4 regions of the Kribbella sp. CA-294648 genome follow, and region 3 is predicted to be linked to each of the others. Evidence: riboswitches for the same ligand, from Rfam matches in the RefSeq annotation. Region 3 holds a riboswitch; each other region holds the start of a gene.

Region 1 (5,119 bases), 4.2 Mb from region 3:
GCCGCGCAGCGCCATCCCGAACGCCGCGGTCGACTTCCCCTTCATCTCCCCGGTGTGCACCATCAGCAGCGGCCGGTTCCGGCGCTGCCGGGTGGTCAGCCCGTCCTGCGGTACGACACTCGGCTGTCCCTGCGGCATCAGGCGGCGCTCCGATCGGTGACGGCGCGAACAAGATTGCCCGCGGCAACTTCTCCCAGGTCCAGGTACTCCGCGCCGAGGTCGGCGGCGAGTTCCGCGGCGAGCCCGAGCCGGACGCCACGACGCGGCTCGCAGTCGACCACGACCGACGCGATCCCCTGCTGAGCCAGCCATCCGGCCGCCTGCTTCGCCTTCGCAAATGCCTTGTCGCCGGCCGTCGCCCGGCCGTCCGTCACGAGCACCAGCAAGGGCCGGCGACGCGGATCGCGGATCGCGGCGATTCGCAGTACGTCGGAAGCTTTCAGCAGGCCCTCTGCCAGCGGGGTGCGACCACCGGTCGGCAGCGATTCGAGCCGCCGTACTGCGGCTTCGACGCTGCCCGTCGGCGGAAGGGCGACGGTCGCGTCGGCTCCGGCGAAGGTGACCAGGCCGACCGTGTCGCGGCGCTGGTAGGCGTCGAGCAGGAGCGAGACGATCGCGGTCTTCACCTCGGTCATCCGCTTCTTCGTGCCCATCGAGCCGGAGGCGTCGACGCAGAAGAGGACGAGATTGCCTTCGCGCCCTTCGCGGACCGCGAGCCGTACGTCGGAGGTGCGGACGGCGAGACCGGGTCCTTTGCGACCGCGAGTGTGCTGGTGGGCAGCGGCGCTGCGGATGGTCGCGAGGAGGTGCGGACGGCCCGATTCGCGACCGACACGGGCACGGTCGCCGACCACGCGGCCGACCTCGGTCAACGCCCTCGAACGCCGTCCGGCAACACCGGCTCCGGCACCTTGGACACTCAGCAGACGAGCCTTGTACGGCGTGGAACTGGCGGCCACCTCGCCCGTCGGCGCGGCACCGGAGTTGGCGCCGTCAGCGTTCTCGCCGGGCTGCCCCGGGACGCGGTCCGGCTCCCCCGAGTCGGCGTCGGTCGATGCGCGTGAGGCGTCGGCTCGATTGTCGGGGCTCGCCGGATCGTCGGCGCTGTCGTCGTTGTCTGCTCCTGGCGGCGTCTCGGGGCCGTCGCCCTTGGAGTCGCCGTCCGGGCCTCCGCCTGAGCCGCCGCCGCCTGAGTCGCCGCCGTCTGGGCCGCCGCCGTCGGGGTCGTCGTCCGGGTCGGGGTCTGGTGGAGTGCTGTTCTGGATGGCTTGTTCGAGTTGCTCGTCGTCCAGGCCGGGAGCGTCGAAGGGGTTGCGGCGCTTGCGATGCGGGAGGGCGAGTTTCGCGGCGGCGCGGACGTCTTCCACCTCGACGACGGTCCGGCCCGACCAGGCGGCGTGGGCGATCGCAGTACGGGCGGTGACCAGGTCCGCGCGCATCCCGTCGACGTCGAACGAAGCGCAGATCTCGGCGATCTGGCGCAGCGCGGCGTCGGTGAGGATGACGTCCGCGAGGCGGGACTTGGCCTTGGCGATGCGCTCGGACAGTTCGGCCTGCGCACCGGAGTACTTGCTGATGAAGGCAATCGGGTCCGCTTCGTAGGCGAGCCGGGCGCGCATCACCTCGACGCGGACGGCCGGGTCGCGGCTGGCGACCACGTCGACGGTGAGACCGAAGCGGTCGAGCAGTTGCGGGCGGAGTTCGCCCTCTTCTGGGTTCATCGTGCCGACGAGGACGAAGCTCGCCGGGTGGGTGATCGAGACGCCGTCGCGCTCGACGGTCGCGCGACCCATCGCGGCGGCGTCGAGCAGTACGTCGACCAGGTGGTCGTGCAGGAGGTTGACCTCGTCGACGTACAGGAGCCCGCGATGCGCGGCCGCGAGCAGGCCGGGTTCGTAGACCGTGACGCCTTCGGAGAGTGCTCGCTCGAGGTGCAACGAGCCGAGAACACGATCCTCGGTGGCCCCGACCGGCAACTCAACCAGGCGAGCCGGTCGCGAAACCGCCGTCAACTGCGCCTCGGCGTGAAGGCGGTCGGTTGGCGCCGAGTGGGGGGCATCCGGGCAGGTGGGGTCGGGGGCGATGGGGTCGCAGGAGAAGCGGCAGCCCTCGATCACCTCGACGGGCGGGAGGAGCTCGGTCAGCGCGCGGACGGCCGTCGATTTCGCCGTACCCTTCTCGCCGCGGATCAGCACGCCACCGATCGCCGGCGAGACCGCCGCGAGGATCAACGCAAGCTGAAGATCCTCCATCCCGACCACAGCGGTGAACGGAAATCCCATCGACACCGGCCGGCCGCTGAAGGAGCTCGACACCGCCGCCACCGGACGGCCGCTGGACGAGCCGGGCTCCGTCGCGATCGGAGTGCCGGACCCGGTCGGCGCCGGGCGGCCGTCGGGTGAGCTGGGATTTGTCGGAGCAGACCGCATGGGCGGTGGTTCCCTTCGTCCTGCGGGTGTCCACGCCCGCCTCGGCACTTGGCACGCCGGGCGCGCGGAGAGCGCTCCCTGACGGACGATCGCGGATGTCCTGGCTTCCGGGCCTGAGCCCGGTCACAGTGGCGGGACCGCCCCGGAATCCAGCCCCGACAGGGCCGTCACCGGTGTTCCTCCACAACCGTCCCGGCGATCATTCCACACCACCCACACGCCGGACCGCCCGGAGCAGGTGAGCGTCATCACCGACAGACGACAAAACCACCCTGCCGGCTCCGTCGGGGTGCCCAGCAGGTGAGCAGCCCGCGCCGACGGTCCGCCCACACCCGAGGGGCTGCGGGGATGCGGCTCTCGCCGAGCGGCGACGGAGCTGCCGCCCCATCCCGCCGGCAGCGGCGGGAATCGCCGCGAGGGGTCTAGTTGGTGAAGGCGGCTGAGAGGTGGGTGGCCGCTGAGTCGCCGGGGAGTTCGCCTACGCCGGTGAGGGGGGTGACGGTGATGTAGCCGGCCAGGAGGAGGGTCTCGTCGGTGTCGGGTTCGGTGGGGGGTGGGAGGGTTCGCAGGGTGATGAGCTGGTCGCCGGTCGGGGTTGTTTCGAGGACCAGGCGGGAGCGTTCGTACGGCGCCAGTCGGGCCCAGCGGGCGCCTTTGAGTTCGCTCACCGGTACGTCGGGCACGTTGACGTTGATCACCGTGCCGACCGGCTGGTCCCGCAGCCAGGTGAGCGCTTCCGCGGCGACGGTGCCCGCGGTTTCGAAGTACGAGGGATCCTCGGAGTCGATGCTGATCGCGAGCCCGGACAGCCCTTGGGTGGCGGCTGTCAGCGCGGCGGCGACGGTGCCGGAGTGCAGGATCGGGCCGATGTTGTGGCCGTGGTTGATGCCGGACACAACGATGTCCGGCGGCGGCCCGAAGGCGCCCAGCCGGGCCAGTGTCACCGCGATCCCCGGTGTCCCGTCGATCCCGACGAACCCGTTCTCGCCGACCTTCGACGCGATCCGCCGGCCGATCATCCGGGCCCGCGACGATCCGACCCCACTCTGATCGTCCCAAGGCGCCACCACCTGGACTTCGTGGCCGGCCTCCTCGATGGCCGCGGCGAGCGCCTGGATGCCCAGGGACTCGTAACCGTCGTCGTTGGTGACCAGGACTCGCAACTGTTCGGGCGCCATACCTCAACCCAACCACACCCCGGACGCCTCCGCGCCGACTCGCGCCACCCCGGAAACCGCCTCACCCAGGCAAGCGGGCTGTCCCGTACGCCGCGCCGCGAGACGAGATGTCCGGATCCGGCCAACACTCCTGGTGATCAACCGGTTACGAACGCTTGACGCCCGAGTGAGCACGTCGGAACAATCCGAGACGCCGGAAAGCGGTTGCCGCCCATCCTGGCGCTCCGCCTACCCACCCCCGGCGCTCCGCCCGCCCACTCCTCGGAGGCCCCCAATGCCCACATTCCAACGGCGTACTGCCGCCACCCTCCTCTGTCTGGCGATGCTCGGCGCAGCGGCGCCCGCGGCGGCCCACGCCGCCGGCCTCGCCGAGCAGCGAGACCGAGCGGCCGACAGTGTGAACGCCGACTGCGGCACCGGCACCTACCACGCAGAGGTAACACTCAGCGGCAGCACCTGGACGGCCAGGAACGGCAGCACCACCACCTACACCGGCACCAGCATGGCCACCGCGATGCAGACGGCGATCAACCGGCTGACCGCGGGCCGTACCTCCAAGCAGCGCGTGGTGGTGCGCGGCTCGGGATCGATCAGCAAGGACGCCCGGGTGTCGCTCGCCAGCTACACCACCGTCGACATCTGCGGCACGATCAACGTCACCGGCTCCGGGACCGGCGACAAGGCCCCGATCTACGCCCGCAACGTCAACGACATCGAGGTCCAGCACCTGACGATGACCGGTGCGCCGCTCTACGGCATCTTCCTGCGCAACGTCAGGAACGTCGTCATCGGCCAGGTGGACATGCGGCTGTCCGGCGGCCTCGGCATCCGGATCGACAACCGCGGCGACACCAGTCAGTGGACGAGAAACGTGCGCATCGACAACGTCTACGTCTCGGGCACCGGCACCCACGGCGTCGAGACGTACGGAGTCGACGGGCTCACCATCGGTACCGTGACCGCCCGCAACACCCGCGACTCCGGCCTGCTGCTCAACCAGACCATCAACGCCACCATCGGGACGGTCGATGCCGACGGCGCCGCCACCGGTACCGGGTACGCGGCGTTCCGGATGGCCAACCGCAACGGCCGGGTCGCCACCAGTTACCCGACCAACATCCGCGTCGGCACGGTCATCGCGCGGGGCGGCGGTCGCGGTGTCTTCTGCGTCTCGGAGAGCGGCGGCGCCGTCATCGACCGGGTGACGATCTCGAACACCGGCAACAACGCCATCCTGATCGAGAACTGCTACAACGTGAATATCGCGGCCGTCGGCGGCACCGTCACCGGCGGCGGGGAGATCCGGCTGGCCGCCCGCACCGAGTTCGCCAACAACCGCGACATCCTGATCCAGAACCTCACCGTCCGGAACTCCCGGATCACCGAGAACCCGTGCGGAACGAACACCACCTTCCGCGCCATCACCCTCGACAACAGCACGATGAACGTCTGCTAGCCCCGACACCGACACCGGACCGCGCCTGCCTCAGGCGCGGTCCGCGATGCCTACCT
Region 2 (5,119 bases), 850 kb from region 3:
GCCAGTCCGGGCTGATCGGCAACCATGCGACCAAGGTGGCCTTCGACGGCTGCGACGTGCTGTTCCTGGTCGGGACTGACTTCCCGTACCGCGACTTCCTGCCGACCGGGAAGACCGTCGTACAGCTGGATCTGCGGGGCGACCACATCGGTAGGCGGGTCACGGCCGACCACGGGCTGGTCGGCCACGCGCAGCCGACCCTGGCGCAGTTGCTGCCACTCCTGGAGCAGAAGACCGACACGGGTCACCTGGACAAGGCCAGAGCGTCGTACGCCGCCTGGCGGAAGCGGCAGCAGCAGTTCACCGACCCTGCCTTCGACCGCAAGCCCAAGGGGCTGCTGCGGCGCAAGGTGGACAACCCGGATGCCCGGATCCGGCCCGAGCTGCTGGCGGCCGCGGTTGACCGGCACGCGGCCGACGATGCGTTGTTCACCACCGATACCGGGATGTCGACGGTCTGGCTGTCGCGGTTCGTGCGGATGCGCGGCGACCGGCGGCTGGTTGGCTCGTACAACCTGGGCTCGATGGCCAACGCGATGCCGCAGGCGCTCGGGATGTCGGCGCTGGACCGCAACCGGCAGGTGGTCGCCTTCTGCGGTGACGGCGGGCTATCGATGCTGCTGGGGGATCTGATCACCGCGGTGTCCTACGAGCTGCCGGTCAAGCTGGTGGTCTTCAACAACGGCCGGCTCGGCATGGTGAAGCTGGAGATGGAGCAGGTCGGATTGCCGGAGTACGGGACCGAGCTGGCCAACCCGAACTTCGCCGAGGTCGCCAAGGCGATCGGGCTGACCGGCTTCCGGGTGGAGCAGCCCGGTGAGGTGGAGGGTGCGGTGGAGCAGGCACTCAAGACGCCTGGGCCGGTGCTGATCGACGTACTGACCAATGCCGACGAGATCTCGGTTCCCCCGGCGCCGACCGTGCAGCAGACCTGGGGCTTCGCGATCGCCAAGACGAAGGAGTTCGTCGAGAGCCGCGAGTAGGCTCTGTGATCATGCGTACTCGTTCGGTGGTGGCTCTGCTCGGCAGTACTGCGTTGTTGGCCGGTTGTGGCGGTCCTGGTGGGGAGACCGCGCCCAGTGTGCCGCCACTCGTTTCCATCAGCACCACACCGACACAGACACCTACACCGAGCGAGACGCCGAGTACGCCGCCCACCTCCAAGGTGGCTGACACCCTGTGCGTGCGGATGGACCAGACGCTGGTGCAGACGACTCTGGGCGTCCCCGTGGTGCAGATCCAGCCGAAGCCGGCTCCGGCGGAGTTCGGCTTCCCGACGTACGACGTGTGCCAGCTGGGGCTCAGCACGAGCCCAACCGGTCCCGTACTGCGCGTTGGCACGTCTGTCATGCCGGCGACCCCTGCGGACCTTGCCGCGGCCCGCAAGGCGTACGACGCCACCAAGGGCGAGCCGGCCAAACCGGTGACGGTAGGGCAGGGTGGGTTCGGGACCAGTCGTTTCGTGGTGTTCCTGCTCGACGGGAAGCTGCGCAAGGTCAGCGGGCCGGTTGCGACGCTGGCGAAGTACGCAGTACTGGCCAAAGAGGTGGCGCAGCAGGCGGACGGGCTGCCGGAGCCGGGGCCGCTCATCACCCGGCCGGAGTGCGAACGCGCCACGCCGGCTGCCGCGAAGGTAATGGGCACGGAGGCGGCCATCCGGCGCGACGGCCAGACCGACCTGGGCGACATCGTCTGCGGCTGGATCACCAAGACCCGCGTCCTCTACTCCACTGCCCGCCGAGTCGCCGACGCGGAAGCCGTCATCGCCCCCACCCGCAAGGCCGCCACCTCCCTCTCGATCCCCCTGGGCGACGAGGGCTACGTAGACACCGCCACCGGCCGCACCCTCATCCGCATCGGCACCAGCAAAATCGTCGAACTCGTCCCCCTCCCCGCCGGCACCGCCGACAAGGACGACATGGTCAAGTTCGCCCTCGCCACCTCCTCGCTCTACCGCTGAATTCCTTCAGCTGGCGTCTTTGTGCGCCGCCAGATACTCGCTGAGGGCTTCCCGCAGGACATCGCTGGCGTTGCGGTGATGGTTCCTGGCGAACGCGTCGAGGTCTGCGTTGAGAGCGCGAGGGAGCCGAACCTGACGGATCGGCGACTTCTCTCCGGGGGCAGCATCGGGGTCGATCGACGGCCGGCCGCCCTGTGAGCGCTCGACCAGCTCCCGGCCGAACGCGGCTGCCTCCTGACCACACAGGCCCTTCTCCGCATCCCGCGCCAGGGTCATGTCGTGCTCAGCCCACTCGGCCACCGCGTCGTAATCCTTCTCGCTCATCTCTCCTCCTCCATCCGCTCAAGATGCTTGCGCCGAGCAACCATCACGTCAAAGACGTGCAGATCACGTGGTGGATTGATCTCAACCATGACCTCCAGCAACTCTCCGCCCAGTTGCCGGGGCGGCCTGATGAACAATGTCGGCCGGATGTTGGCCGGCGGCGGGGTTCATCGAACTCTCGCTGGACGAAGTAGGCGTTCATTATGGCGTGCAGGGCGTCCTCGCGGTCGATGCCGTGTTTGTCCGCACTGGGTGCCCACGTGATTGCCACCGCTGTAATGTACTACAAAACTCAGCTTGTGTCATACAGAACCGGTCTAGGGTTCCGCCCGTTCTGCGACTGGGTTGCAGGTGGGTTAGGTTGGCGGGGTCGTGGTGTTCGGGAAGCCGGTGTGATGCCGGCGCGGCCCTCGCCACTGTGATCGGGATGTTCGTGGGTTGTTCCAGGGTGGAGACCACTGGTCAGCGATGACTGGGAAGGTCAGGCCCGCGAGCGCAGTACCCGTCAGCCAGGAGACCGGCCACGACGTGTCACACCGTCCACGAGGTGCTGGAGGCGCGCGTGAAAACGCTGGCTGCTGCTGTTGTCGTACTGTCCCTGGTCACCGGCTGCGGGGGTGCCGCGAAAGCCGGCCCCAAGGCCGGCCCGAGTACCACCGTGAAGAACTGCGGGATCGACGTCACCGTCGACGGCCCGCCCAAGCGGGTGTTCGCGGCGTACCAGCCGGCCATCGAGCTGGCGCACGCGCTGGGGATCTCGGACCAGCTGGTCGGTACGGCGTACCTGGATGCGACCGTGCTGCCGCAGTACGCCGCGACGCAGACGGACCGCAAGTACTACAAGAACCTGCCAAGTCGCGAGGAACTGCTCAGCCAGGAGCCGGACTTCGTGCTCTCCGGATTCAACGACGTCTTCAGCAGCGCGGGCAGTGACTCGAGCTTCGGCAGCCGGAAGAGCCTTTCCGATCTCGGCGTGCGGACGTGGATCTTCAGCCCGCTCTGCCCGACTGCGGACGGCAAGGGCGACGAGGCGATCGACCCGTCGACCGTCTCGATGGACAATGTGTACGCCGACCTGCGCGACCTCGGCCGGCTCTTCAACGTCTCCGACCGGGCCGAGACCGTGATCGCCGACCAGCAGAAGCGGATCGCTGCCGTCGAGGCGAAGGTCGCCAAAGCCCCGAAGCCGACCGTCGCGATCCTGCGTCCCGGGCTGGAGGGCGGTGGCGTGACCGTGTCGGGCGGTCCGGACTTCGGAACCGTGCTGATCCGGCAGGCCGGCGGGGTGAACGCCTTCGCCGACCTGACCTCGAAGCGGAACGTGAAGATCAGCGTCGAAGAGTTCATCAAGCGAGACCCCGACTACATCCTGATCAGCGGCTGCTGCGACGCCACCCTGACCGAGGCGCAGGTCCAGCCGGATGTCCAGAAGATCCTGGCCAATCCGGCGTATGCCAATCTCAAGGCGGTCCGGAACAAGCGCGTCGTACCGTGGCTGTTCGCCCATCACTCGGCGGGTGTCCGCGGCGCCAACTCCACCGAACTGATCGCGAAACTGATCCACCCCGACCTGGTCAAGTGACCCGGTCCTGGGGTGGCCGGGCCGCCGGTCTGCTGGCGGCCTGTGGGTTGCTGCTGGCCGTCGTGCTGCTTTCGCTTGTCGCAGGCAACCAATGGTTCGGACCGCACGACGTCTACGTCGCGGCGGCGGATTTCACCGGATCGGACACGGACCGGGTGATCCGCTACCTACGCTTTCCCCGTACTGCGGCAGGCCTGCTGGCCGGCGCGGCACTCGGCCTGGCCGGCGCCGTGATGCAGGGGATCACCAGGAATCCGCTGGCTGATCCCGGCATCCTCGGCGTCAACGCGGGCGCCGCGCTGGCAGTGGTGGCAGCGATCGGTCTGCTGGGCGTCCAGTCGCTGACCGGCTATGTCTGGTTCGCGATGGGTGGCGCGCTGATCGCGACAGTCGTCGTCTACCTCGTCGGCTCGGCCGGCCGAGCCGGTGCGACCCCGGTGAAGCTCGCTCTTGCGGGAGCCGCGGTGACGGCCCTGCTCGGGTCGATGACCTCGGCCATCACCTTGCTGGATCTGTCCACCCTGAACGAGTTCCGCTTCTGGGTCGTCGGCTCGTTGACCATGGCAACCAGTGCGATCATCGCCCAGGCGTTCCCGTTCATTGCTCTCGGCATCTTCTTGGCGTTGACCCTCGGACGTTCGCTCAACCAGCTGGCACTCGGCGACGACCTCGCCGTCACGCTGGGAGCCAGGATCGGTCTGGTCCGCCTCACAGCCGCGCTGGCCGTCGTACTGCTCGCCGGTACTGCGACCGCGATGGCCGGCCCCATCGCCTTCGTCGGACTCGCGGTTCCGCATGTGGCAAGGGCTCTGGTCGGTCCGGACTATCGCTGGATCCTTCCGTGGTCGCTTGTTCTAGCGCCAACCGTCCTGCTGCTGGCCGACATCGCGGGCCGTCTGGTCGCTCGGCCTGACGAACTGCAGGTCGGCATCATCACCGCGCTGATCGGCGCCCCACTGTTCATCGCGCTCGTCCGCCGCCGCAAGCTGGCCGAACTGTGAAGAGCGTCGTGGTCTCCGCAATCGCCTGGGTTGCCACCGCCGTGATCGCCGCCGTCTCGCTCACCCTCGGCGACTACGACCTCCCGCTCGCGAAGGTGCTCGACACCCTGGCCGGCAACGGTTCGCTGATCATGACCGACGTGGTGGTGAACAACCGGCTGCCGCGAGTCCTCGTCGCGATGGGGGTCGGTACGGCGTTCGCGATCTCGGGTGCCATCTTCCAGCGGCTGGCCCGCAACCCGCTGGTCAGCC
Region 3 (5,119 bases):
GCCGCGGGCATCTGCGGCAAGGTCGGGCCATGACCTCTGTTGTGCGGACTGTGACGTTCGATGCCAAGGACCCGTACGAGCTGGCCGGCTTCTGGCTGAAGGTACTGCGCGCCGAGCGACCGGAGGACGACGAGCCGGGTGACCCGTACGCCGCGGTGAACACGCCCGAGGTGAAGTTGCTCTTCGAACAGAACAACGACGAGAAGGCCGTCAAGAACCGCCTCCACCTCGACCTCGTGCCGGACGGCCCGCGCGACGAGGAGGTCGAGTGGCTCCTGACCCTCGGCGCCACCATCTACCAAGACCGCCGCGAACCCGACGGCGCCGGCTGGGTCGTCATGCACGACCCCGAAGGCAACGAATTCTGCGTACTCCGCAGCACAGCCGAACGCGCCGCCACCAGCTGACCCCGGGACAACCTCCCGCGCGCCGCCTCTGACTCAGCCGAAGGTCAGGGACCAGGTTCCGGTGTGGGCTGAGAGTCGGACGATGGACAGTGGGCGGACGTCGACGTGGCGGAGGGACTCGGCGGGTGCGTCGAGGACATAAAGCACGGCCGCTCGCACAACTGCCGGATGCACCACCGCGGCGACCGTACGACGCTCCGTCTGGCCCCGGGAGCCGATCGGCCCCGCGGCATCCGCTTCGCCATCCTGGCCGCGCGAGTCGGCTCGGCCCGCTTCGCCAAAGGAGCCTGCGGACTCCGACGAGTCCGCCTGGGTCAGGTCGCGTAGCCAGTCGGCTACTCGGGTGATGACGTCGTTCTCGGTTTCGCCGCCGGGTGGGGCGGTGTGTGGGCGGTCCAGCCAGGCGGCGACAGCCTCTGGCGAAGCTGCTAGCAACTCCTCCAGTTCTCGGCCGGACCATTCGCCGTACTGGCGGTCTCTCAGCGCCGGCACCACGACAGGTGTCAGCCCGAGCGCCGCGGCAGTGCGCAATGCGGCCGTTTCTGGGCCGGCGTAGACCTCGTCGGCGTCGATCTTGAGTTCGCGGGCGGCGTCGACGCCGGCGGGGTCGGGTTCGGCGTCGCCGCCGAGGACGAGTCCCCGCAGGGCGGGGGTCAGCGCGTGCGCGACCAGCGTCAGCGACGTCAAGCGGCTACCACCTCAGGTTCGACCTTCCCCGTACGACGGTCGGTCGCCGCCGCGTAGCCGAGCCCGAGGAGCAGCCAGAGTGTGGTCTGGGTGCCCAGCGAGGCCAGCCGGAACTTCCAGAGCAGCGTAGCGGGGAACGACCCCGGAACCTCGTTGATCGCGGGCAGAATCAAGTACGCGGCGACGACTGTCACGAGGAACGCGGCGGCACCGGCGCCGATCCGGATCCAGGGAGCCGACCCGAAGCGGGCCGACCAGCGCGACGCGGCGACGCCGGCCCAGACCGCGAGCAGGCCGAGCACGAGCGTCAGCAGATAGGTGACAGTCCGCTGCGTGATCGTCTCGGGGTCCCCGACGGCCGGCGGGTTCGGCGGGTACTTGAGGAACGGCACCAGCACGATCCCGACGTACCCGGCCGCGGCCAGCCCCAGAGCGGCGTACGAGTCGCCGGGTGTGCGCAGGCGTCGGCGCAGCAGGGTGTAGCCGACAGCGAAGATGCCGCCGAGCGCCACGCCGTACAAAGACGTCGCGAGGAACAGCCCGAACCGCTGGCCGTCGCGACTCACGAGAGGTTCTTCGCCCGGGTCGGCCGGGATGGCCTTGCCGTTGGCGTCATGGGTGTGCGCGGCACCGGCCGCCTCTTCGATCGCGATCGCGGAGTCGATGTGCGGTTCGCCCGTCACATACGCGAAGGTTCCGGCCAGCAGGCCGGCGAAGAGACCGACGATCAGGCCGCGCACCAGGAGGGATCCGAAGGTGCGCATGAAGGTCAGTGGCAGGGCACGCCGAGGAGGTGACGGCCGTCGTGCATCAGCTCGTGCAGGTACATCCCGGACTGCGAGATCGCACCCTGGTCGAAAGCCACCAGGTAGGCCAGCGTGAGCGCCAGGCCGGTGGTGAGCAGAGCGGTGGCGAGCAGCCGCGGCGAGACAGCCGGTACGGCGACCGAGCGGGCAGGCGTGGGTACAGACATGAAGACCTCCTAGGGAAGTGCGCGTCCCTTTCGAAAGGCTGCTGGTACCCGAGCGTCCTGACTCACGAGCAAGCTCGCTCACAGTGGCGCGGCCGTACCGGTCTCTCACCGGTTTCCCTCATGGCACCGCAGGTTGTCTCTGGCAAGGTAGCGGCCCCGTTCCACCGGGGTCAACGGACGACGAGCGCCCGATGAGATAAGTCACCCGTACTCCGGTCCGCTGGCCTACGCTGGCTGGATGCCGTCCACCCATCACCTGGTCGCGTTCGCGATCACCGCCCTCGTCATCATCGTCGTCCCCGGTCCGAGCGTGCTGTTCATCGTCGGCCGGGCCCTCGCGGTCGGCCGGCGTGAGGCAGTACTGACCATGCTGGGCAACACCGCCGGTGCCGCGGTGATGCTGCTCGCCGTCGCGTTCGGGCTCGGCGCCCTGATCGCGGCCAGCACGATGGCGCTGACGATCGTGAAACTCGTCGGCGCGGCGTACCTGGTCTATCTCGGGGTGCACGCCTTCCGCAGCCGCAAGTCGCTGGCGGAGGCGATGACGAGCGGGGTGAAGCCGGGCAGCGCTCGTCGGGCCCTGCGGCAGGGCTTCCTGGTCGGTCTGACCAACGCGAAGACGGCGGTGTTCTTCGCGGCCGTGCTGCCACAGTTCGTGGACAAGAACGCCGGCCCGGCGACGCTGCAGATCCTGCTGCTCGGCCTGGTCTTCATGCTGATCGCCCTGTGCTCGGACAGCCTGTGGGCACTGGCCGCCGGCACGGCTCGCCAGTGGTTCGCCCGCTCACCCCGCCGCCTGGAACTGGTCGGCGGCACCGGCGGCCTGATGATCATCGGCCTCGGCGCCAGCATCGCAGTCACCGGCGCCAAGGAGTAGCGGACCGCCCCCACTCACAAAGCCGGCAACTCAAGCTCCGGCCACGCTCAGCCTGGCCGGAGCACCCGGCTATTCGGAGCCTTTGTGAGTGGCAGCGGTCCGGCGACCCGCGACAACTCCGATCAAGGCCAGCAGAGCCGGCAGGCCGAAGGCGATCAGGTAGGCCGTTGTGGGCGCATGCGGCTCGATGACGGCGAAGAGTGAACCGCCGACCGCCAGCACAGTGGCAGTGGCCAGGGCGTCGCTGAGCTGTAGTGCGGAGCTGTTTGTGCCTTGCTCTTCGCGGCTGGAGTACTCCAGCACCAGCACCGACAGCGTCGGGAACACGGTTCCCATTCCGAGCCCGGCAAGGCTCCAGCCGAGGATGCCGACAACGACCGGCACGTGCGGGTTGAGCGTGAGCGCCGCGGTCACGATGCCGAGCACGATCGAGATCATCCCGGCCTGCAGGAACACCGCATGCGAGAACGGCTGCTTCGGGCGGCCCCGGTACCAGGTGGCCGCAGTCCAGGACAGCGCGCTGACCGTCAGCACCAGCCCGGCGTACGACGGCGACAGTCCCCGCTCGCGAGTCAGCATCAACGGCAGGAACACTTCAGCCCCGAATCCCGACGCCGCGACGAACCCACGCAGGGCAACAACCGAAGGCAGTCCCGAGCCCAGCCGGAACGTTCCCACCGGCAACAGCTTCGGCACGAAGCCAACCAGACCGATCAACCCGAGCACCACCAGAATCGGCTGGAGCACCCCGCTCTGCTGACCGCCGTAGCTGAGCAGACCGACCCCGACCGCCGCCGCGACCGCCCACAACGCTCGCCGATCCCACATCGACCGGTCGGCCTGCACGACGGTGCCGGCGTTCATCCGTGCCAGCCCCGGCCGCATGACCAGAACGGCCGGGACAGCGAGCACCGGTACTGCGAGGAACACGATCCGCCAGTGGGCGTGCTCGACGATCAGCCCGGCGACCGCGGGTCCGACCAGCGACGGAACGACCCAGCCGGTCGCGAAGGCAGCGAAGATCCTCGGCCGCAACTCCGGCGGGTAGAGGTGACCGACGACGACGTACAGCGCGACGGTGACCAGACCGCCGCCGAACCCCTGGATGAACCGACCGGCGACCAGCAACTCCATCGTCGGTGCGGATCCGGCAAGGATCAGGCCGACCAGGAACCACGCGGTGCCGTACCAGAGCGGCCGGGCCGGCCCCTTCAGGTCGCTCCAGGTGCCGGAAACAACCATCGCGACGACACTCGACGCGAGCGGACCGCCGAAGGCCAGCGCATACAGCGCCAGCCCGTCGAGCGCCTGCGCGGCGGTCGGCATCGCGGTCGTGACGGCCAGGGACTCGAACGCGATCAGAGTGATCAGCGCGACCATGCCGATCGTCAACGCCCGGTACTTCGGCGAGAGCACGCCGACTCGTTTCGGTGCGAGTACCGGGCCGGTCGGGACTTCAGCGGTGGTGGTCATGCCCGGTAGCTTGCGAGTTGAACCGCACTTGAAGTCAACCTTCCGAGTTCAAGCGCGGTTGAATTCCGTCAGAGGACAGCGGCGAGCACGATCGCGAGGATCGGCGGACCCGCCTGCATCGCGGCCGCCTGCACCATCCGGCGGTTCGACGCGACCAGGACAATTCCGGCGCCGGCCATGCAGGCACACGCGAACAGCGAGATCGCGTGCCCTTTGTCGCCTCCGGCAACTAGTCCGCCGAGCGCGCCGAGGGCAAGGAAGAGGTTGTAGAAGCCCTGGTTGTAGGCCCAGGGCTTCGCGATCATCGCCTCGGCCTCGTTCGGGACCCCGAAGCGCTTGTAGGTGCTCGGCTTCAGGAAGAGCAGGCTCTCCATGGCGAAGACGCCCAGGTGGAAGACACCGGCCAGGACGACGAAGATCTGAGCGATCGTGTTCACTCGCGCACCGTACCGTGCAGGACGAATGCGCGAGCAGGATTGGCCACAAACAGCTGTGTCGCTATCTCGTCGCCGAAGTACCGGACCAGCCGCGGCCGCAGTCCGGTCAGGAGATAGGGGATGCCGGGCCCTTCGCCGGTCGCCGCCCGGGCGCGCGCAGTGGTCGTGTCCCCACCGAGCAGCAGGCGGTCGGCGTACCCGGCGTCGATGAGCGCGGCCAGGCAGTCGAACAACCGCGGGTCGGTGGCGTTGTTCGCCCGCGACG
Region 4 (5,119 bases), 4.2 Mb from region 3:
GGTGTTCGTGCTGCGGGTTGACGCTGACCGGCTGGCGAGAGGTCGGCGGGTAGTAGTGGGACAGGTCGGTCAGGTTGGCGAGATCCGCGGCGCTGGTGATGCCGGGGCTGGTCCAGGTGGGGCGGGTGACGTGGACGACGCCGCCGGTGATGGTGATGGCCCATTGGCCGGAGTGCACGGCGCGGTGGTGGCCGGCGCACAGCAGCACCAGATTGGCGATCGAGGTCGGGCCGCCGTCGATCCAGTGGATCAGGTGGTGGGCGTGGCACTGCCACGGCGGGGCCTTGCAGACCACGCAGCCCTTGTCCCGCCTCATCAGCGCGCGCCGGATCGGGCGGGTGACGAAGCGTTGTTCGGTGCCGACGTCCAAGGGCTGGGAGTCCGAGCCGAGGACGATGGGCAGGATGGCGGCGTCGCAGGCGAGGCGGCGTATGGCGGAGGCGGAGAGGTTGTCGCCATAGACGAGCTCGCCGACGGCGTGGGCGGTGGCGGTACGGAGGTCGTCGAAGTCGATGGTGATGGTGATGTGCGGCACGCCGGGTGAATTCGCGGTGCCGGGGTCGTTGTCGGTGCGGGGTGTGTTGGCCGCGGCCAGGTCCAGAATCAAGGTCAACGCGTCGGCCTGGCGCTTGTCGTGCGGACGCGGGTCCAGCTCACCGTCGACGGTGCGGTGAGGCTTGGACAACCGATTGATCTGGGTACGAAACTCCTCCGCGTTCTCCCCGGCCAGGTAGCCGCTGAACTTCACGCCGCCGTCGGCCCGGCGCAGCGTGAGCGACTCACGGGCGGCGGCGTCGTGTTCGGCGGGTTCGGGGCCGTCGGTGTCCAACCGGGCCAGCACCTCGCGGCCGAAACCCAGCAGCCCGTCCGGCGTGAGCAGCTGAGCGGCTTCGATCATCTGCTCCTCGGCCACCCGCAACAACTCGTCCGGCACCGACGCCGGGGCCTTCTCCAAGGTGGTGACGATGGCTGCGGCCTGGCCCGGGTTCAACACCAGGGCCGGGGCCGGGGCGTCGGGGGTGGTGGGTGTCGGGTCGGCGGGTGCTGCCGGGTCGGGCAGGGCGGCGGTGACGGCGGTGTAGCTGCGGAGCGCCTCGGCGGTCGTGAGGTCTTGCTTGATCTCGCGGCGGTTGCGGTGGTGACGCAGCGACAAGAACTCGATGGTGTCGCGGGCGCCGTGTTCGCTCGCGAGGCCGCGCTGGTCGAAGTCGGCGACCAACTGCAGGCGGTACGTGGTCAGAGTGGAGAGGGCAGCCTCGACCGCGTCGAGGGTGGACAGCAGGTCGCTGTCACCGAGCCTCGACGGTGGGAGTAGCTGCGTGGTCTCCATGCAGCAAACTCTAGACAATGCCTCCGACAGTTTCTGTGCTCATGCCGCCTTGTTTATAAGGAGAATCGGAGTTGGCAGGAACTGGCCAAGTTGTGCACAAGGAGGCCTCCGTCTGTGGGTAACCGGCTAATGTTGCTTATGGCAAGCATTCTCCGTCGCTATACCTAGGTGGTGCAGCGTCCACTCCAAGACGTACGCGGAGAGGTAGTCGTCCGCGGTCAGCACCGTCCTGCGTGCCCACCCGAGGAGCCGGATCGACCAGTTCAGCGGCTCGTCCCGCAGCCGCGCCGACGCCATCTAGGGGAACTTGAGCAACCCTGGATCCCGTACGCCGCCGCCAACCGGACGATCAACGTATCGGGCGGATTGTCACCCGTCGACGGCGGCGAACCCGCGTCAGGCCCACCAGGTCAGGCTCCAGTCGCCGGGGTCGCCGGGGTCGCCGGGTCGCCGCCGGGCGCAGCGCGAGGGCCGCCTGTTCCCAGAGATCCCGCAGCGCCATTGCATCCGCCAGACCGAGGCGCTGCTGACCCGCACGACCTTCGTCGCCGACTTGCGCCGGTGACACGGCTGGCACGTCAGCTCCAAGTTGGCCGGCTCATCGGATGGCCCATCGCGATGGTCGATCTCCTCGCCGGGCTCACCGCATCCGGCACCAAGCTCACCGCATCCAGCACCAAGCTCACCGCATCCGGCACCAAGCTCGCTCGATCCAGCACCGGGCTCGCCGGTCGTGCGGAGGACGCGATCGTCGGGCCGGCACCAGGGCGATCGCGGGGCTGACTCAATCCTCAGTGGAAAGCGAACAGAAATCGAGTGGAAAGTGGGTGTGCATAGGTTCGCGGTGTTGCCTGTCTCTCACAGAGGATCATGTCGATGCGAACGTTCAGCACCAAGCTCACAGCGATCTTCGGCGGTCTGCTCCGGTTGAAGAAAGCTCCACGGAAGATCCTGATGATCTGCATGGTCTCGGCCGTTGGCGCGGCCGGATCCCTCGTGGCCGCAGGTCCCGCCCAGGCGGGCGTCGTCTGCGGCACCTATGGACGAGTCAAGAACGTCAGCAACGGCGCGAACGTCGTGCCGACCTGGAGGTCGGCAACCCACAGGAGCCTGGACTGCCATCTCTACCGGGGTACGAGCGGCGATGGGGTCCGACAGCTCCAGTTGACTCTCAACGAGTGCTACGGGCCACGCCCCTTGAGTGGCGGCGTCAAGAAGTTCAGCACGGCGCTCGCTGTGGACGGGCAGTTCGGTTCCGCCACCGAGGCGGCGTTGGAGACCGTGCAGTCGTACATAGGTGTGACCGCCGACGGATCGTACGGCCCGGCGACCCGCAGCAAGATGAAGGCCCGCGCCAACAACGGCAGTGGGAACTGGTGCATGTACCTGAAGGTGCCGGTCACGTGGGCGTAATGATCTAGGCACCCGTCCGCGGCGTGTGCGCCCAGTCCCGGGGGCACACACGCTTTTCGTGTGGGGCGACCGTGGCGGAGTAGCCGGCGGGTGGGTCGGCTAGAGTCACCCACGTCATCGACGGCTTGAGCAGGAACCCGGTGTGAGTCCGGGACGGTCCCGCCACTGTGACCGCGCTTGCGTGGGAGTCAGGAACTGCTGCTGTCGTACCTGCCACCTGGGGCGTGGACACCCCGAGGAAGGACCGGCCGCGCGTGCCCGCGAACCTTTTGCTGCTCTCCACTGCCGATACCGATCTGCTGGCCGCCTCGCAGGCGCAGGCAGGCTGGAAGGTCGCCAACCCTGCCCGCGTCGACCTGGCGGAGCTCCCCACTCTCCTCGACGGCGTCGAGGTCGTAGTGGTCCGCCTGCTCGGTGGTCGCCGCGCCTGGGAGGAAGGGCTCGACGCGGTCATCGCCTCGGGTATCCCCACCGTCGTGCTCAGCGGCGAGGCGGCCCCGGACGCCGAGCTCATGTCGCTCTCCACCGTCCCGGCGGGCGCTGTCACCGAAGCGCTCGGCTACCTCCGCGAGGGCGGCTCCGAGAACCTCGGCAACCTGGCCGGCTTCCTCAAAGACACCCTCCTGCTCACCGGCGACGCCTTCGACCCGCCCAAGACGCTCCCGACCTACGGGATCCGCGCCGGCCGCAAATACACCAAAGACACCCGCCCAGTGGTCGGCATCGTTTACTACCGCGCGCACGAGATCTCCGGCAACACCGCCTTCGTGGACGCCCTGGCCGACGCGATCGAGGAGGCCGGCGCGCAACCTCTCCCCGTGTACTGCGGAACGCTGCGCGGCCTCGACCCCACCCACGAGGACAACGCGGAGCTGTTCCAACACCTCCGCGAATGCGACGTCCTGGTCACCACCCTCCTCGCAGCAGGCGGCACGGTCGCTTCCAACGCGACAGCCGGTGGCGACGACTCCTGGGACGCGGGCGCGCTCGCCGCACTCGACATCCCCTTGATCCAAGGGCTCGCGCTGACCTCGACCCGTGAGCAGTGGCTCGAGAGCGACGCCGCGATCAGCCCGCTCGACGCCGCCACGCAGGTCGCGATCCCGGAGTTCGACGGACGGCTGATCACGATCCCGTTCTCGTTCAAGGCGTACGACGCCGAGGGCATCGCCAGCTACGCGCCCGACGAGGAGCGTTGCGCCCGGCTCGCCGGTATCGCGGTCGGCCAGGCGAAGCTCCGGCACGTCGAGCCCAAGGACAAGAAGCTCGCACTCGTCCTCTCGTCGTACCCGACCAAGCACGCGCGCATCGGCAACGCAGTCGGCCTGGACACCCCGGCCTCGGCCGTCGTCCTGCTCGGCCAGCTCAAGGACGCCGGCTACGACCTCGGCCCGGACCTCAACCTCGACGACCTGCAGGGCGCGGACGGCGCTGACGGCCTGATCCACCGGCTCATCGCGGCGGGCGGTCACGACGTCGACTGGCTGACCGACGACCAGCTCGAAGGCGCGGTCGCGAAGATCCCGCTCTCCACCTACGCCAAATGGTTCAGCAAGACCCCAGAAACGTTGCAGCAGGCAATGATCGAGGCCTGGGGTGAGGCGCCCGGTTCCCTGTACGTCGACCAGTCCGGTCCGGAGCCGGCGATCGCGTTGGCAGCCCTTCAGTTCGGCAACGTCGTCCTGATGATTCAGCCGCCCCGCGGTTTCGGCGAGAACCCGGTCGCGATCTACCACGACCCGGACATGGCGCCCTCGCACCACTACCTCGCGGCGTACCGCTGGCTGGAAGCGCCCGAGGAGGAAGGCGGCTTCGGCGCACACGCGGTCGTTCACCTCGGCAAGCACGGCACGCTCGAATGGCTGCCGGGCAAGGGCATCGGCATGGCGGCCGACTGCGCGCCGGACGCAGTACTGGGGAACCTTCCGCTCGTCTACCCGTTCATCGTCAACGACCCGGGTGAGGGCACGCAGGCCAAGCGTCGCGGCCACGCCGTCATCGTCGACCACCTCGTACCGCCGATGGCGCGGGCCGAGACGTACGGCGACATGGCCAAGCTGGAGTACTTGCTCGATGAGTACGCCACCGTCTCGGCGCTCGACCCGGACAAGGTACCGACCCTGCGCGCGCAGATCTGGACCCTGATCCAGGCGGCTCAGCTGCATCACGACCTGCACACCTCCGAGAAGCCGGAGGACGAGGAGTTCGACGAGTTCGTCCTGCACCTCGACGGCTACCTCTGCGAGATCAAGGACGTGCAGATCCGCGACGGGTTGCACATCCTCGGCGGCGGGCCGGCCGGCGAAGCGCGGGTCAACCTCGTTCTCGCCGTACTGCGTGCGCAGCAGATGTGGGGCGGCGTCTCGGGCGCAGTGC

What was found. A riboswitch is a leader RNA that binds a small molecule or an ion and turns the genes downstream of it on or off. The one in region 3 is predicted to bind cobalamin.
Region 1: linked by a shared signal. The riboswitch ahead of ACQPYM_RS18935 (magnesium chelatase subunit D family protein) and the one ahead of ACQPYM_RS40930 (CbtB domain-containing protein) in region 3 are both predicted to bind cobalamin.
Region 2: linked by a shared signal. The riboswitch ahead of ACQPYM_RS03260 (ABC transporter substrate-binding protein) and the one ahead of ACQPYM_RS40930 (CbtB domain-containing protein) in region 3 are both predicted to bind cobalamin.
Region 4: linked by a shared signal. The riboswitch ahead of cobN (cobaltochelatase subunit CobN) and the one ahead of ACQPYM_RS40930 (CbtB domain-containing protein) in region 3 are both predicted to bind cobalamin.

Annotation. Positions count from the first base shown of each region.
Region 1 is NZ_CP191981.1:3,981,555-3,986,673, reverse strand. Features, by position in the region: gene cobO (cob(I)yrinic acid a,c-diamide adenosyltransferase) at 1-138, opposite strand, end outside; gene ACQPYM_RS18935 (magnesium chelatase subunit D family protein) at 138-2,282, opposite strand; cobalamin riboswitch at 2,503-2,633, opposite strand; gene surE (5'/3'-nucleotidase SurE) at 2,852-3,607, opposite strand; gene ACQPYM_RS18925 (hypothetical protein) at 3,882-5,063, shown strand; gene cobN (cobaltochelatase subunit CobN) at 5,119-5,119, opposite strand, start outside.
Region 2 is NZ_CP191981.1:669,332-674,450, forward strand. Features, by position in the region: gene ACQPYM_RS03245 (thiamine pyrophosphate-dependent enzyme) at 1-983, shown strand, start outside; gene ACQPYM_RS03250 (hypothetical protein) at 995-1,960, shown strand; gene ACQPYM_RS03255 (ribbon-helix-helix domain-containing protein) at 1,967-2,284, opposite strand; cobalamin riboswitch at 2,641-2,824, shown strand; gene ACQPYM_RS03260 (ABC transporter substrate-binding protein) at 2,832-3,866, shown strand; gene ACQPYM_RS03265 (FecCD family ABC transporter permease) at 3,863-4,867, shown strand; gene ACQPYM_RS03270 (FecCD family ABC transporter permease) at 4,864-5,119, shown strand, end outside.
Region 3 is NZ_CP191981.1:8,579,024-8,584,142, forward strand. Features, by position in the region: gene ACQPYM_RS40915 (VOC family protein) at 30-407, shown strand; gene ACQPYM_RS40920 (histidine phosphatase family protein) at 441-1,094, opposite strand; gene ACQPYM_RS40925 (CbtA family protein) at 1,091-1,858, opposite strand; gene ACQPYM_RS40930 (CbtB domain-containing protein) at 1,864-2,067, opposite strand; cobalamin riboswitch at 2,101-2,230, opposite strand; gene ACQPYM_RS40935 (LysE family translocator) at 2,306-2,944, shown strand; gene ACQPYM_RS40940 (MFS transporter) at 3,014-4,417, opposite strand; gene ACQPYM_RS40945 (DUF1304 domain-containing protein) at 4,486-4,854, opposite strand; gene ACQPYM_RS40950 (phosphotriesterase family protein) at 4,851-5,119, opposite strand, start outside.
Region 4 is NZ_CP191981.1:3,974,839-3,979,957, forward strand. Features, by position in the region: gene ACQPYM_RS18905 (DUF222 domain-containing protein) at 1-1,330, opposite strand, end outside; gene ACQPYM_RS18910 (hypothetical protein) at 1,892-2,113, shown strand; gene ACQPYM_RS18915 (peptidoglycan-binding domain-containing protein) at 2,207-2,743, shown strand; cobalamin riboswitch at 2,829-2,960, shown strand; gene cobN (cobaltochelatase subunit CobN) at 2,998-5,119, shown strand, end outside.